4 regions of the Enterobacter sp. SCRI0065 genome follow, and region 4 is predicted to be linked to each of the others. Evidence: predicted binding sites of a transcription regulator. Region 4 holds the regulator's gene; each other region holds the start of a gene.

Region 1 (4,218 bases), on a different contig from region 4:
GCCATTTTCACCCAGCGCCACCTCTTTGACGTGCGGAGAGTTTGGCAGCATGGTGATTATCACATCGCACTGCTCGGCAATCGCTTTTGCCGTAGTCGCGGTTTCTGCTCCGGCGGCAATCAACTCAGCAATCACTTCTGGATTACGGTCAGACACCACCAGCGAGTAACCTGCTTTAATCAGGTTTTTACTCATTGGTTTACCCATGATACCCAGGCCAATAAAACCAACTTTCATCGTCATAATTTCTCTCTTTCTGTCAGTGGTGATTATTTCTTAAAGGAATCGGCTAACTTCTGCGTGGCAGAGCGGAATACGCCGAGGTCGCTGCCTACGGCGACAAAGGTTGCGCCCCACTCCAGGTAACGACGGGCATCCACTTCAACCGGTGCCAAAATACCGCTCGGTTTACCGTGCGCTTTAGCACGGGCGAAAATGTGCTGGATGGCGTGCTGCACGTCCGGGTGATTGGCATTGCCGAGGTGGCCTAATGCCGCTGCCAGATCGCTTGGGCCGACGAAGATGCCATCGACGCCGTCAGTGGCGGCGATAGCATCGACGTTATCCACACCGTGCTGGCTCTCAATCTGAACCAGGATGGTGATGTTTTTGTTCGACTGCGCAAAATAGTCCGGCACGGTGCCAAACATGTTGGCGCGATGAGAAACCGATACGCCACGAATGCCTTCCGGCGGATAGCGCGTAGAGGCCACCGCCTGCACGGCTTCTTCAACGCTTTCTACAAACGGGATCAGGAAGTTGTAGAAGCCGATATCCAGCAGGCGTTTGATGATGACCGGTTCGTTCGTCGGCACGCGTACCACCGGGGCGCTGTGGCTGCCCTTCAGCGCCATCAGCTGCGGAATAAAGGTGGTCACATCATTTGGCGCATGTTCACCGTCCAGCACCAGCCAGTCGAAACCGGCCAGACCTAACACTTCGGTGCTGATTGGGCTTGCCAGCGCAGACCAACAGCCAATCTGAATCTCTTTCGCCGCCAGAGCCGCTTTAAACTTGTTCGGGAAAATATCGTTACTCATCGCTTATACCTTCGCTTATTTCTGCAATTCCATACGTTTGATGTCGCCGACCACGAACAGGTAGCAGAACATCGCCATCAGGGCTGAACAGCCAACGAATACCAGCGCGGTGTTGAACGAATGCAGCTCGCTCACCAGGTAGCCAATCACCAGCGGAGTGACAATCGACGCCACGTTGCCGAAGACGTTAAACACACCACCGCACAGGCCAACAATCTCTTTTGGCGCGGTATCGGAAATCACCGGCCAACCCAGCGCACCAAACCCTTTACCGAAGAACGCCAGCGCCATCAGTGCGATGACCAGCACCGTGTTATCGGTGTAGTTACACAGAATAATGGTGGAAGCCAGCAGCATTCCCAGCACAATCGGCAGCTTACGCGCCAGGGTAATCGACTTACCGCTCTTGATCAGATGGTCCGAGAACACACCACCCAACACGCCGCCTGCAAAGCCACACAGCGCCGGGATGGAGGCCACGAGGCCCACTTTCAGAATCGACATTCCCTTTTCCTGCACCAGGTAAATCGGGAACCAGGTCAGGAAGAACCAGGTAATCGTGTTGATAAAGTATTGACCAAAAAAGACGCCCAGCATCATGCGGTTGGTCAACAACTGTTTGATGTAGTGGAGTTTAGGACCGCTCGCGGCTTTATCGCCCGGCTTTTTGTGATCCATGTCGACCACCGCACCACCGTCAGAGATAAACTTCAGCTCTTCAGCAGACATACGTGGGTGATCGGTAGGGTTATGGATAAACTTGACCCACATCCCGGTCAGCACAAAGCCAATCACGCCCATCACGGTAAAGACATGTTCCCAGCCCCACGCGAAGGTCAACCAACCCAGCAGCGGCGAGAACAGCGCCAGCGAGAAATACTGTGCAGAGTTAAAAATGGCGGATGCCGTACCACGCTCTTTGGTCGGGAACCAGGCCGCCACGATACGGGCGTTGGCCGGGAAGGACGGCGCTTCGGAGAAACCGAGCATAAAGCGCATGATAAACATCGAGATACCTGCCCACGCCAGCGGGAAGACATCAACGAAACCCTGTAAGAAGGTGAACAGCGACCAGAAGAACAGGCTATAGGTGTAAACCTTCTTAGAACCAAACTTATCCAGCAGCCAGCCACCAGGGATCTGCATCAGCAGATAAGCCCAGCCAAACGCAGAGAAGATGTAACCCATCGACACTGCACTTAACTGCAACTCTTTTGCCACTTCTGTCCCGGCAATAGAAAGCGTCGCGCGGTCAGCGTAGTTCACCGCGGTAACAATAAAGATAATCAGTAATATTAAATGGCGGGTATGAATACCCTTTTTCGTTTGTACGGCAGTTTCGACTGACATGTTTATTTCCTCAGGTACATCGATCCAGGTATTTTTATTATTTTTTTGGGAAGTCTCTTACTGATTATTATTGATAGCAGGCAATATCGGTTAATTAACCAGATGCAATGAAATCGAGAGTAAGTATAAACATCTACCCGAACCTGCACATTGTCGCATCGCTCAATTATCGGCATAAACAGGAACAATATTTTGAGCATATGCACAACACCCTGGGCGCTGATGCACAGATTTACGCATTCCCCTACAGCCAGCGTCCTCTCTCGCATTGATGAGTGATCTCGATCACATTTTTATCGCAAAACTCCTGACATTCTTTATTAAAGAAGGCAGCGTCTTTATTTCTGATAATAAGAAAATAAACACACTCTTAACTGCATTTAATATCTACATATTTGCTGGAGAATACTGAGCAATGGCCGACATCGAAATTCGACAAGCATCGCCGACGGCGTTCTATATAAAAGTACACGACACTGATAATGTGGCGATTATTGTCAATGACAATGGCCTGAAAGCAGGAACACGTTTCCCTGATGGCCTTGAGCTAATTGAACATATTCCCCAGGGACATAAAGTCGCGCTGGTCGACATTCCCGCGCATGGCGAAATCGTCCGCTACGGTGAAATCATCGGCTACGCGGTACGTGCCATTCCCCAGGGCAGCTGGATTGACGAGTCGCTGGTAGAGCTGCCAAAAGCTCCGCCGTTGAACACCCTGCCGCTGGCAACCCGGGTGCCGGAACCCCTGCCGCCGCTGGAAGGTTACACCTTTGAAGGCTACCGCAACGCAGACGGCAGCGTGGGGACCAAGAATTTGCTCGGTATCACCACCAGCGTCCACTGCGTGGCGGGCGTGGTGGATTACGTGGTGAAAATCATCGAACGCGATCTGCTGCCAAAATACCCGAACGTTGACGGCGTGGTGGGCCTGAACCATCTGTACGGCTGCGGCGTGGCGATCAATGCTCCAGCAGCCGTGGTGCCGATTCGTACCATCCACAATATTTCGCTCAACCCAAACTTTGGGGGTGAGGTGATGGTGATTGGTCTGGGCTGCGAGAAGCTCCAGCCGGAACGTCTGTTGCAGGGCACAGAAGATGTGAAAGCCATTGCGGTAGAGGACGCCAGTATTGTGCGTTTGCAGGATGAGCATCACGTTGGCTTTAAATCGATGGTGGACGATATTCTTCAGGTGGCGGTTCGCCATCTGGTAAAACTGAATATGCGCCAGCGCGAAACCTGCCCGGCCTCGGATCTGGTTGTCGGCACGCAGTGTGGCGGCAGCGATGCGTTCTCCGGCGTGACGGCTAATCCGGCGGTTGGTTACGCGTCGGACCTGTTTGTACGCTGCGGTGCCACGGTGATGTTCTCGGAAGTGACCGAAGTACGTGATGCCATTCACCTGCTCACACCGCGCGCCATCAATGAAGACGTTGGCAAGCGCCTGCTGGAAGAGATGGCCTGGTATGATAACTATCTCGAAATGGGTCAGACCGACCGCAGCGCGAACCCATCGCCGGGTAACAAGAAAGGCGGCCTGGCGAACGTGGTCGAGAAAGCGCTCGGTTCGATTGCCAAATCCGGCCAGAGCGCCATTGTCGAAGTGCTTTCCCCTGGTCAGCGTCCGACCAAACGCGGGCTTATTTATGCTGCAACGCCTGCGAGCGATTTTGTCTGCGGTACGCAGCAGGTAGCATCCGGTATTACCGTGCAGGTGTTTACCACCGGGCGCGGTACGCCATACGGCCTGATGGCGGTGCCAGTCATTAAAATGGCGACCCGCACCGAGCTGGCAAACCGTTGGTACGACCTAATGGATATCAAC
Region 2 (4,218 bases), on a different contig from region 4:
GCACGTTTCATAATTGTTCTCCGTACTTAGTGCTTCATAAAAATTCGATCAGATCAGTATACAGTCATTCACTGATACGACGATAGACGGTTGGTGTGCTTTCCGGCGCTTTATCGTCAAGCTTAATTGCCGCTTTCACCGCTTTCGCCGCTTCCTGCCAGCTAGCTTCGTCTTTAGCGTGAATCACAGCCAGCGGACGCTGCCCGTCAACGCTGTCGCCCAGACGCGCCATATCGGTAAAGCCCACGCTGTAATCAATTGTGTCCGATGCCTGACGACGACCGCCGCCCATAGAGACCACCGCCATGCCCAGCGCACGGGTATCCATCGCAGAAACAAAGCCTTCGGCATCGGCGTAAACCGCTTTGGTCAGCGTCGCGGTCGGCAGATATTTCGCGTAGTTCTCGACGAAATCGGTCGGACCTTTTTGCGCGGCAACCATGCGACCAAAGATATCGGCCGCTTTGCCGTTATCCAGCACGGCCTGAAGTTTGATACGCGCTTCGGCGTCGTCTTTGGCAAGCTTGCCGGAGATAAGCATCTCAACGCACAGCGCCATCGTGACGTCTAACAGACGCGGATTACGATATTCACCGGTCAGGAACTGCACCGCTTCGCGCACTTCGACCGCGTTACCCGCACTGGAGGCCAGCACCTGGTTCATATCGGTCAGTAGCGCAGTCGTGCGCACGCCCGCGCCGTTGGATACGCCAACAATCGCTTCGGCCAGGGCCGCAGAGAGTTCGTAAGTCGGCATAAACGCACCGCTGCCTACCTTCACGTCCATCACCAGCGCATCCAGACCTTCTGCCAGCTTTTTGGCGAGGATCGAGGCGGTGATCAGCGGAATGGAATCAACGGTCGCGGTAATATCGCGGGTGGCGTAAAAACGCTTATCCGCAGGAGCAAGAGAGCTGGTCTGGCCGATAATCGCCACACCAACATCTTTAATAATTTCGCGGAAACGATTGTCGTCCGGGAAGATGTCGAAGCCCGGAATAGCTTCCAGTTTGTCGAGCGTACCGCCGGTATGGCCCAGGCCACGTCCAGAGATCATGGGGATGTAACCACCGCATGCCGCCACCATTGGGCCGAGCATTAACGACGTGACATCACCTACGCCACCCGTGGAGTGTTTGTCCACAATCGGGCCGTTAAGGTTGAGGCTCTTCCAGTTCAGAACGCTACCTGAATCTCGCATTGCCATGGTCAACGACACACGCTCAGGCATCGACATATCGTGGAAGAAGATGGTCATCGCCAGGGCGGCAATCTGCCCTTCAGAAATGGTGTTGTCGCGAATACCGTTGATAAAGAAGCGGATTTCGTCGTCGCTTAATGCATGACCATCACGTTTTTTACGAATAATTTCTTGTGCGAGAAACACGGTAACCCCCGAGGAATCAGGTTAAATGCGGCGATAAATCGCCGCAAGAATGGAATTAATAGCTGCTTGCGCTCTTACCGTCGCCGTGACCCAGCGCTTTCAGAAGGCTTGCCAGCAGGCTGGATGCGCCAAAACGGTAGTGACGGGAATCAGCCCAGTCAGCGCCAAACAGATCGTCAGCGATCGCCAGGAACTGCTGTGCGTCTTCCGCGCTACGTACGCCGCCCGCAGGTTTGAAGCCTACGGTTTTGGATACGCCCATATCACGGATAACTTCCATCATGATGCGCGCGCTTTCTGGCGTCGCGTTGACCGGCACTTTACCGGTAGAGGTTTTGATGAAATCTGCACCGGCTTTAATCGCGATTTCAGAGGCTTTACGAATCAGAGATTCTTCTTTCAGCTCGCCAGTTTCGATGATCACTTTCAGCAGCACGTTAGCTGCTGCACAAGCGTCTTTACAGGCTTTCACCAGATCGAAACCTACCTGCTCGTTGCCCGCGATCAGCGCACGGTACGGGAATACCACGTCAACTTCGTCTGCGCCGTAAGCGATCGCTGCGCGCGTTTCTGCCAGCGCAATATCGATATCATCGTTACCGTGCGGGAAGTTGGTGACGGTAGCGATACGCACGTCAGGGGTCCCCTGCGCGTTCAGCGTTTTACGCGCAATCGGGATGAAGCGCGGATAGATACAGATGGCGGCAGTATTGCCCACCGGGGTTTTCGCCTGATGACACAACGCGATCACTTTCTCGTTGGTATCGTCATCGTTCAGGGTGGTCAGGTCCATCAGTTTCAACGCGCGCAGGCTGCTTGCGGTTAAATCGGTCATAACATTCTCCAACGGCATCGCCGTATAAATTTTCACCGTGCGGGTCTGTGAGTATTCTAACATTCACCCGCATTCACACTTCGACATTCATCACAGTTAATGAAAACTGCATACAAATTTGCATTACTCTAATGAGATCTTCGTCGAATTTTACTCTTGATTCTGCTGGCTAAAGCAGCAATCACCCGCGTGGGATCAAAAGCCTCAGCCGGATGACTTCCTACAATCTGCTCATCATCTGCAGAATAAAAAAGGAAGCGAACATGTCCACCTCCGGTCTCGATGCTATGCAACAACGTTGCCAGCAAATTGTGACAAGCCCGGTACTGACGCCAGAGCAAAAACGCCATTTTTTGGCGCTGGAAGCGGAAAACAACCTGCCCTATCCCACGCTATCGCAAGAAGCACGCTCCGCGCTGGACGCGGGATTCATTTGCGATATGTTTGAAGGCCATGCCCCCTTCAAACCGCGTTACGTCCTGCCTGACTATGCCCGCTTTCTGGCCAACGGTTCAGAGTGGCTGGAACTGGAAGGCGCACACGATCTCGATGATGCGCTTTCGCTGCTGACTATCCTGTACCACCATGTTCCGTCCGTCACATCGATGCCGGTATTCCTGGGTCATCTTGATGCACTGCTGCAACCTTATGTTAGAATTCTAACACAAGAAGATATCGATAGTAGAATAAAACGTTTCTGGCGTTATCTCGACAGAACGCTGCCTGATGCATTTATGCACGCTAATATTGGGCCTGCGGACACACCCGTCACCCGGGCCATTTTACGCACTGACGCAGAGCTGAAGCAGGTTGCACCAAATCTTACCTTTATTTACGACCCCGATATTACCCCTGACGATCTGCTGCTTGAAGTGGCGAATAATATTTGCGAATGTAGTAAACCCCATATTTCTAATGGCCCCGTGAATGATAAAATTTTCACAAAAGGTCGTTTTGGTGTGGTGAGTTGTTACAATTCCCTGCCGCTCGCCGGTGGCGGCAGCACGCTGGTACGTTTGAATTTAAAAACCATTGCCGAGCACAGCGAATCGGTGGAAGATTTCTTTAGCCGCACGCTACCGCACTACTGTCAGCAACAAATCGCCATCATCGATGCCCGCTGCCACTTCCTCTATGAACAATCCGGCTTCTTTGAGAATAGCTTCCTGGTGAAAGAGGGTCTGATCGATCCCGACCGTTTTGTACCGATGTTTGGCATGTACGGTCTGGCGGAAGCCGTGAACACCCTGTGTGAAAAAACCGGTATCCACGGACGCTACGGCAAAGACGAGCAGGCCAATGCGCTGGGGTATCGCATCAGCGAACAACTTGCCGCCTTTGTTGAAAACACGCCGGTCAAATATGGCTGGAAGCAGCGCGCTATGCTTCACGCGCAATCGGGTATCAGTTCCGACTCTGGCACTACGCCGGGGGCACGTCTGCCTTACGGTGATGAGCCAGATCCTATTAGCCACCTGCTGGCCGTCGCGCCGCATCACAAACATTACCATTCCGGTATCAGCGATATTCTGACGCTGGATGAAACGATCAAGCGCAACCCGCAGGCCGTGGTTCAGCTTTGTTTGGGTGCCTTTAAAGCGGGGATGCGCGAATTCTCTGCGAACGTGGCGGGCAATGACCTGGTGCGCGTGACAGGCTATATGGTGCGCCTGTCGGACCTGGAAAAATATCGCGCCGAAGGGTCGCGCATCAATACGACCTGGCTTGGCGAAGAGGCCGCACGCAATACCCGTATCCTGGAACGTCAACCGCGCGTGATAAGCCATGAACAACAGATGCGCTTTAGTTAGTCAGGTTATCCCCTTCTCCTGCGTGGACGGGCCGGGCAGTCGCCTGGCGCTGTTCCTGCAGGGCTGTAATCTGCGCTGTAAGACTTGTCACAACCCGTGGACGATTGGCCGTTGCAACGACTGCGGGGTTTGTGTGCCGCATTGCCCGCACGACGCGCTGAACATTCAGGCTGGTCGCGTCTGGT
Region 3 (4,218 bases), on a different contig from region 4:
GCCACCAAAAAAGCGGCACTGGCTTCTGCTCTGGGTGAGTATTTCGAGCGTCTGTCCACCAACTATTTCTTCGCAGACTTCTGGCTCGGCGACACCATTGCTAACGGCGAATTCGTGCATTATCCGAATGAAAAATGGTTCCCGTTAACTGACAGCGATGAACTGCCAGAAGGTATTCTGGATGCTCGCCTGCGCGCGTTTTACGATCCAGATAATGAACTGGCTGCCGGTATGCTGGTTGATTTGCAGTCAGGTAACGACGAGCGCGGCATTTGTGCCCTGCCGTTTACCCGTCAGTCTGACGAGCAAACCGTTTACATTCCGATGAACATCATCGGCAACCTGTACGTATCCAACGGTATGTCCGCAGGTAACACCCGTAACGAAGCCCGCGTTCAGGGTTTGTCCGAGGTGTTTGAGCGCCATATTAAAAACCGCATCATTGCCGAATCTATCAGCCTGCCAGAGATCCCAAGTGACGTTCTGGCGCGCTACCCAGGCGTAGTGGAATCCATCGCTAAACTCGAAGCGGAAGGTTTCCCTATCTTTGCTTACGACGGTTCACTGGGCGGCAAATACCCGGTCATCTGCGTGGTACTGTTTAACCCAGCGAACGGAACATGTTTCGCCTCGTTTGGCGCACACCCTGATTTTGGCGTCGCGCTGGAACGTACCGTCACGGAACTTCTGCAGGGACGTAGCCTGAAAGACCTTGATGTCTTCACTCCACCGACCTTCGACGACGAAGAAGTGGGTGAGCACGCCAACCTCGAAACTCACTTCATCGATTCCAGCGGTTTGATCTCCTGGGATATGTTTAAGCAGGACGCGGATTATCCGTTCGTGGACTGGAGTTTCTCAGGCACGACAGAAGAAGAGTTCGCCACCCTGATGGCTATCTTCAAAGCAGAAGATCAAGAAGTTTACATTGCCGATTACGAGCATCTGAGCGTTTACGCTTGCCGTATTATCGTTCCTGGCATGTCTGATATTTACCCGGCCGAAGACCTGTGGTTGGCGAACAACACGATGGGTAATCACCTGCGCGAAACGCTACTGGCGCTGCCAGGCAGCGAATGGGAAAAAGAAGATTATCTGAACCTGATCGCTCAACTGGACGATGAAGGCCACGATGACTTTACCCGCGTACGTGAGCTACTGGGCCTGGCAACTGGCAAAGATAACGGTTGGTATACCCTGCGCATCGGTGAACTGAAAGCGATGCTGGCGCTGGCCGGTGGCGATCTGGATCAGGCGCTTGCCTGGACCGAGTGGACCATCGAGTTCAACCAATCCGTCTTCTCTGCAGAGCGCGCAAATTACTACCGTTGCCTGCAAACGCTGCTGCTTTTAGCACTGGAAGAAGATCGCCAGCCTCTGCAATATCTCAACGCCTTTGTGCGGATGTACGGTGCAGAAGCCGTTGAAGCTGCAAGTGCAGCACTGAGTGGTGAAGAACCTTTCTACGGTCTTCAGGCGGTTGATAGTGATTTGAAAGCGTTCCCTGCGCACCAGTCACTGCTGAAGGCCTATGAGAAGCTGCAACGTGCAAAAAGCGCTTACTGGTCAAAATAAGCGCAGATAACACCACTGACTGTAGGCGTATCCAATCGTCTGAGCTATATTACGGGGCAATTTCATTGCCCCGTTTTTTATATCTTTGGCAATAAAATCTGTTTGTAATAATAACGTTAAACACAGGTAAATATAATTATGTTTACTTGAGCTTTACTGTTACTTTTTATGGTCAATACTCCATTGTAATTAACTGCTTCAAAGGGAACGGGAGAAAAAATTCAACTCTTTTCATAACTTTTAAAATTTATTTTTATACGGATAATCAATTACTTACTCCGCATTCGCTGTAAAACCATGCGCTTTGCGGGCCTATAAGCCAGGCGAGATATGATCTATATCAATTTCTCTTCTATAATGCTTTGTTAGTATCTCGTCGCCGACTTAATAAAGAGAGAGTTAGTGTGAAAGCTGACAACCCTTTTGATCTAATACTCCCAGCTGCAATGGCCAAAGTGGCCGAAGAAGCGGGTGTCTATAAAGCTACAAAACACCCGATGACGACGTTCTATCTGGCGATTACCGCTGGTGTGTTCATCTCCATCGCGTTTGTATTCTACATCACTGCAACCACCGGTACTGCCGCGATGCCTTTTGGTATTGCGAAGTTCATTGGCGGCATCTGTTTCTCACTGGGTCTGATTCTTTGCGTCATTTGCGGCGCCGACCTCTTTACCTCAACGGTGCTTATCGTTGTGGCCAAAGCAAGCGGAAGAATTACCTGGGGTCAACTGGCGCGCAACTGGCTTAATGTCTATGTTGGCAACCTGATTGGCTGTTTGCTCTTCGTTTTACTCATGTGGTTGTCTGGCGAGTATATGACCGCCAACGGTGGCTGGGGGCTTAACGTCCTGCAGACTGCCGACCACAAAATGCATCACACCTTTATCGAAGCCGTCGCACTTGGCATCCTCGCAAACCTGATGGTCTGCCTGGCCGTCTGGATGAGTTACTCTGGACGCAGCCTGATGGACAAAGCCATGATTATGGTTCTGCCCGTCGCGATGTTTGTTGCCAGCGGCTTTGAGCACAGTATCGCGAATATGTTTATGATCCCAATGGGTATTGTAATCCGCAACTTTGCGAGCCCCGAGTTTTGGACAGCAGTTGGTTCAAGTCCGGAAAGTTTCTCTCACCTGACTATCATGAATTTCATCACAGATAACCTGATCCCCGTCACTATCGGGAACATTATCGGTGGGGGTCTGTTGGTTGGGTTGACATACTGGGTCATTTACCTGCGTGGCGACAATCATCATTGATGGTTATCTCAGGCAGTAAAGAAAAATCCACTTAAGAAGGTAGGTATCACATGTCCGAGCTTAATGAAAAGTTAGCCACAGCCTGGGAAGGTTTTGCTAAAGGTGACTGGCAGAAAGAAGTCAACGTACGTGACTTCATTCAGAAAAACTATACCCCGTATGAAGGCGACGAATCCTTCCTGGCTGGTGCGACTGACGCAACAACCAAACTGTGGGACAACGTAATGGAAGGCGTTAAACTGGAAAACCGCACTCATGCGCCAGTTGATTTCGACACTTCTGTTGCTTCCACCATCACTTCTCACGATGCTGGCTATATCAACAAAGCCCTTGAGAAAATCGTTGGTCTGCAGACTGAAGCTCCACTGAAACGTGCGATTATCCCGTTCGGTGGCATTAAAATGGTTGAAGGTTCATGCAAAGCGTATAACCGCGAGCTGGACCCAATGCTGAAAAAAATCTTCAGCGAATACCGCAAGACTCACAACCAGGGCGTGTTTGACGTTTACACCAAAGACATCCTGAACTGCCGTAAATCTGGCGTACTGACCGGTCTGCCAGATGCGTATGGCCGTGGTCGTATCATCGGTGACTACCGTCGCGTTGCGCTGTACGGCATCGACTTCCTGATGAAAGACAAATATTCACAGTTCCTGTCTCTGCAATCCGATCTGGAAAACGGCGTAAACCTGGAAGCAACCATCCGTCTGCGCGAAGAGATCTCTGAACAGTACCGTGCGCTGGGTCAGATCAAAGAAATGGCTGCCAAATATGGCTGCGATATCTCTGCTCCTGCTACCAATGCTCAGGAAGCTATTCAGTGGACTTACTTCGGCTACCTGGCTGCGGTTAAATCTCAGAACGGTGCAGCAATGTCCTTCGGTCGCGTGTCCACCTTCCTGGATGCCTTCATCGAACGTGACATTAAAGCAGGCAAAATCAACGAACAAGACGCACAGGAAATGATTGACCATCTGGTCATGAAACTGCGTATGGTTCGCTTCCTGCGTACTCCAGAATATGATGAGCTGTTCTCTGGTGACCCAATCTGGGCAACGGAATCTATTGGTGGTATGGGCGTTGATGGCCGTACTCTGGTAACCAAAAACAGCTTCCGTTTCCTGAACACCCTGTACACCATGGGCCCGTCTCCGGAACCAAACATCACTGTTCTGTGGTCTGAAAAACTGCCGCTGAGCTTTAAAAAATTCGCTGCCAAAGTGTCCATCGATACCTCTTCTCTGCAGTATGAGAACGATGACCTGATGCGTCCGGACTTCAACAACGACGATTACGCTATCGCATGTTGTGTAAGCCCAATGGTTGTTGGTAAGCAAATGCAGTTCTTCGGTGCGCGTGCTAACCTCGCGAAAACCATGCT
Region 4 (4,218 bases):
GGCTGTGCGTCACCCATAGCTTCATGTCTGCCAGATAGTGCGAATTAAAGCCCGGCTCCTGCATGGCCTGATTCAGCGAGTTAAACAGGGCGTTGTGCGCCTGGTTCACCTTCATACGCTGATACGCCAGCGGTGAAGGCTGCGGATCGGCGCTCAAAATCAACCGAATAGCCTGCTGGTCAGCTTCCAGTGCATCGTGGGCGTTTTGGCGTAATAAGCCGCTTTGCCATTGCGGCCACAGCCAGACCATGCCGCCAAAGGCGATCAGACAGCCAATCAGCGTATCGACCAGGCGTGCCACAATGAACTGTTCGCCGTTTAGGGTGAGCAACTGTAAGGTGTATACCGCTGTGACCGTAAACCCCACCATCGCCCAGCCGTAGTTTTTGCGGATGAAGAGATAGCTGACCAGGGTGATAACCAGCATACCCGCGAGGGTGTACCCGTCCGGGACGTGAAAGTGCAGCGTGACCCCGGCTATGACTAACCCGGCGATAGTGCCTCCTGCCCGATGAAGGATGCGTACCCGCGTTGCACCGTAGCCGTTTTGCGTGACGAACAGCACGGTCATTAAAATCCAGTAAGGCTTAGGCAGATGCAACGCCACACCCATCAGGCTGGCGAAACTTAACATGACGCTAATACGTGCCGCGTTGCGCAGTGCTGAAGACTTGAACGACAGATAGCTTTTCAGCGCGGGTAAGAGCGGGAGGCGTTTTTGCTTATCGGCCATCAGGTCGCGCGGGTAGAGCGGACGCTGTGTTCGCAGCACGCGTGCGATGCGGCTAAAGTGCCACGCGCAGAACTGCCCAACCGGGTTATCCGCATGCTGGTGGGCAATTTTTTCCAGCGCACCCAGCTGTTTATCCATCGTAAAGCGCGTGGGATATCGGTGGTACAAGATGTCGTCAGCCAGCACGCGCAGGCGTCCCGCAACGGTCTGGGCATTCCAGCGGATCACCGCCTCGGCGTGGCTACGCTCCACCAGCTTTTGTACTTCTTCAGGATGATGCAGACTAACGGAGATATGCTCCTGCAAATCCAGCCCAACCTGAAAAGTTCGTAGCAGCCGTTTGTATTCGTGGTTTTTATTGGCCGCGAGCATGTGAAGCTGTTGGTAACACTGGCTAATCAAATCGACTACTTTTTGTTGACGAGCCAGCAGTGGCGGCAACGCTTTTTCCGGATCGGTATGTTGTGTCAGCAGGGTGTATTTTGCTTCGCAATAGTCAGCGAGCTGTCGGTAGAGCAAGCTCAGCGACTCCCGCAGGGGCTGTTCCCGCCACATCCAGAACCAAAACCAGTTGAACAGCCCGTACCAGAGCGTGCCGAGGGCGTAAATTAAAAGCGGCTCCCACACCGGCATATTTCCGGCGAGGCTAAGCGTAAAAATGGCGGCAATCAGTGATGCAGGCAGTAATCGGGCATGCAGAGAGCTGATCTCTGCCGTGACGCCTAACGTCATGGCCAGCACCGTCAAAATCAGTGGCAGCGGAATATCACGAGCCAGTAAAAGCTGAACGGCAAGGCTACATCCTGCAAACAGGCAGCCACCGATAATCAGACGTTTGAAAAAACGTTTATGCGGAGTATCCAGACCCGCGATATTGCAGCAGGCAGGAACAAGCGAGAAAAGCAGACCGTGTTGCAGGTGGCCGAGAAGTAAACCGACAGCCACGGGAAGACATAACACCAACGTTTGTCGTAGTGCGTAGTTAACTTCTGGGTGATAAATCAGTCTGCGCCACATGGGTGAGAGAGACAAAAACGGCGTGACATCTTGCGATGGCACGCCGTTTTAACCGGGGTTAACGGGTTCCGTAAACCACGATGGTTTTGCCGTGAGCGGAGATCAGGTTCTGATCTTCAAGCATCTTCAGAATACGGCCAACGGTTTCACGAGAACAACCGACGATCTGACCAATCTCCTGACGGGTAATTTTAATTTGCATACCGTCCGGGTGGGTCATGGCGTCTGGCTGTTTCGCCAGGTTGAGCAGAGTCTGGGCGATGCGGCCCGTTACATCCAGGAAGGCGAGGTTACCCACTTTCTCAGACGTGACCTGTAGGCGGTTAGCCATCTGCGCAGAAAGACGCATCAGAATGTCCGGATTGACCTGGATGAGCTGACGGAATTTCTTGTAAGAGATCTCAGCCACTTCACAGGCCGATTTTGCACGTACCCAAGCGCTACGTTCCTGGCCTTCTTCAAACAGGCCCAGCTCACCGATGAAATCGCCCTGATTCAGATAAGAAAGGATCATCTCTTTCCCTTCTTCATCTTTAATCAGCACGGCCACTGAGCCTTTCACGATGTAATATAACGTTTCCGCTTTTTCACCCTGGTGAATCAGCGTGCTCTTCGATGGGTACTTATGAATATGGCAATGAGACAAGAACCATTCGAGTGTCGGGTCTGTTTGCGGTTTGCCAAGCACCATGCGCTGTTATCCTCTGTTATAAGCTGTCACCAGAGTCATAAGTTGCATCCTGACTCTGGGGTTGCAATCGAATTCTTACCCGTACCTGGGATTTGGCTGTCACAAATATTTGCAGCCAGTAAAGTTTGATGTCCTCTGCATACATGTGTAACGTCAATGTATTACTGTAGCATCGAGACTGTTTTAGCATAGCTTTTGCCGCGTGTCTCCTGGTGTCTCGCTTCAGCATGATGCAGGTCGCCTTCCAATGAGAGAATTGTCACGCACACCTAATCTGTACGAAAAAATGCAACTTCGGAGTGAATAAAATGCAAGCGCGCGTGAAATGGGTTGAAGGTTTAACGTTCCTCGGCGAATCCGCTTCAGGACACCAAATTTTGATGGACGGTAACTCCGGTGATAAAGCCCCTAGCCCGATGGAAGTGGTGTTAATGGCCGCTGGCGGATGCAGCGCGATCGACGTGGTGTCTATTTTACAAAAAGGCCGTCTTGCGGTGACTGACTGTGAAGTTAAGTTGACATCAGAGCGCCGCGAAGAAGCGCCGCGTCTGTTTACGCATATTAATTTGCATTTCATTGTGACTGGTAAAGAGCTAAAAGATGCAGCGGTGTCACGTGCGGTGGATTTGTCTGCGGAAAAATACTGCTCCGTAGCACTGATGCTGGAAAAAGCGGTGAAGATTACGCATTCGTATGAAGTGATCGAGGCGTAAAAATACGCCCGGTGGCGCTGTCCACAGCGCCGCCGGGCATAAAACGTTATGCGATCTGCTTGCCTTCCATCAGTCGCTGTACCAGCGGCATCATGATTAACTCCATCGCCAGACCCATCTTCCCGCCAGGTACCACCAGCGTATTAATGTGTGAAATAAACGAGCCTTGCAGCATCGCCAGCAGCCACGGGTAATCGATATCTTCCAGATTGCGGAAATGAATCACCACAAAGCTCTCGTCCAGTGACGGAATCGTTTTGGCCGCAAACGGGTTGGAGGTATCAACCGTTGGAACGCGCTGGAAGTTGATATGCGTGCGCGAGAACTGTGGGGTCAGAAAGTTGATGTAATCTTCCATAGAACGCACGACCGAATCCATCACCGCCTCGCGGGAATGGCCGCGCTCGCTGGTGTCGCGCGTGAGCTTTTGGATCCACTCGAGATTCACAATTGGCACCACGCCGACCAGCAAATCCACGTGCCGCGCTACGTCCTGATGGGGCGTCACCACGCCGCCGTGTAGCCCTTCATAGAACAGCACGTCGGTCGGTTCCGGCAGCGGCTGCCACGGCGTAAACGTGCCAGGAACCTGATTCCACGGCACGGCTTCATCGTAGGTGTGCAGATATTTGCGTGACTGCCCTGTTCCGGTTAACCCATATTCCGCGAAGGTTTGTTCCAGCAGACCAAAGTCGTTGGCATCGGGGCCAAAATAACTGATGTGCTTGCCTAAATCGCGGGCCTTGCGAATGGCCATGTCCATTTCAGGGCGGGTAAAACGATGAAAGCTGTCGCCTTCGACTTCTGCCGCCCGTAAATTGAGCTGAGCGAAAATCTTACGAAAAGCGAGGCTGGTGGTGGTGGTTCCCGCACCACTCGATCCCGTAACGGCAATAACCGGATGTCTGGCGGACATAGCAACTCCCTGACTGGAAAGATGAAGCAATCAACCGCGAAACTGATTGCGGGGCATGATGTTGACCGTTTCGTGCAGTTCAGACCACACCAGCAACACCTCGCCGTTTTGTAGCTGCCGTTTCACATCGGCGACCTTTTGTTCAAGC

What was found. Region 4 encodes CRP, which controls carbon source genes, mostly activating them, when cyclic AMP is high. Its sites were predicted from a motif close to ATGTGANNNNNNTCACAT; they were not measured.
Region 1: garD (galactarate dehydratase) is a predicted target of CRP. The motif match lies at 2,664-2,681, and genes of this name have one in related genera.
Region 2: deoC (deoxyribose-phosphate aldolase) is a predicted target of CRP. The motif match lies at 2,354-2,371, and genes of this name have one in related genera.
Region 3: focA (formate transporter FocA) is a predicted target of CRP. The motif match lies at 1,904-1,921, and genes of this name have one in related genera.

What each region holds. Positions count from the first base shown of each region.
Region 1 covers NZ_JCBAJB010000003.1:358,559-362,776, forward strand. The annotation lists gene garR (2-hydroxy-3-oxopropionate reductase) at 1-246, opposite strand, end outside; gene garL (2-dehydro-3-deoxyglucarate aldolase) at 270-1,040, opposite strand; gene AC6EMZ_RS11745 (MFS transporter) at 1,056-2,390, opposite strand; gene garD (galactarate dehydratase) at 2,806-4,218, shown strand, end outside.
Region 2 covers NZ_JCBAJB010000004.1:199,938-204,155, reverse strand. The annotation lists gene deoB (phosphopentomutase) at 1-11, opposite strand, end outside; gene deoA (thymidine phosphorylase) at 65-1,387, opposite strand; gene deoC (deoxyribose-phosphate aldolase) at 1,443-2,222, opposite strand; gene AC6EMZ_RS13480 (YjjI family glycine radical enzyme) at 2,486-4,033, shown strand; gene AC6EMZ_RS13475 (YjjW family glycine radical enzyme activase) at 4,008-4,218, shown strand, end outside.
Region 3 covers NZ_JCBAJB010000001.1:716,309-720,526, reverse strand. The annotation lists gene ycaO (30S ribosomal protein S12 methylthiotransferase accessory factor YcaO) at 1-1,575, shown strand, start outside; gene focA (formate transporter FocA) at 1,980-2,837, shown strand; gene pflB (formate C-acetyltransferase) at 2,888-4,218, shown strand, end outside.
Region 4 covers NZ_JCBAJB010000006.1:199,365-203,582, forward strand. The annotation lists gene AC6EMZ_RS16835 (YccS/YhfK family putative transporter) at 1-1,750, opposite strand, end outside; gene crp (cAMP-activated global transcriptional regulator CRP) at 1,809-2,441, opposite strand; gene AC6EMZ_RS16845 (OsmC family protein) at 2,750-3,154, shown strand; gene AC6EMZ_RS16850 (phosphoribulokinase) at 3,201-4,070, opposite strand; gene AC6EMZ_RS16855 (YheU family protein) at 4,101-4,218, opposite strand, start outside.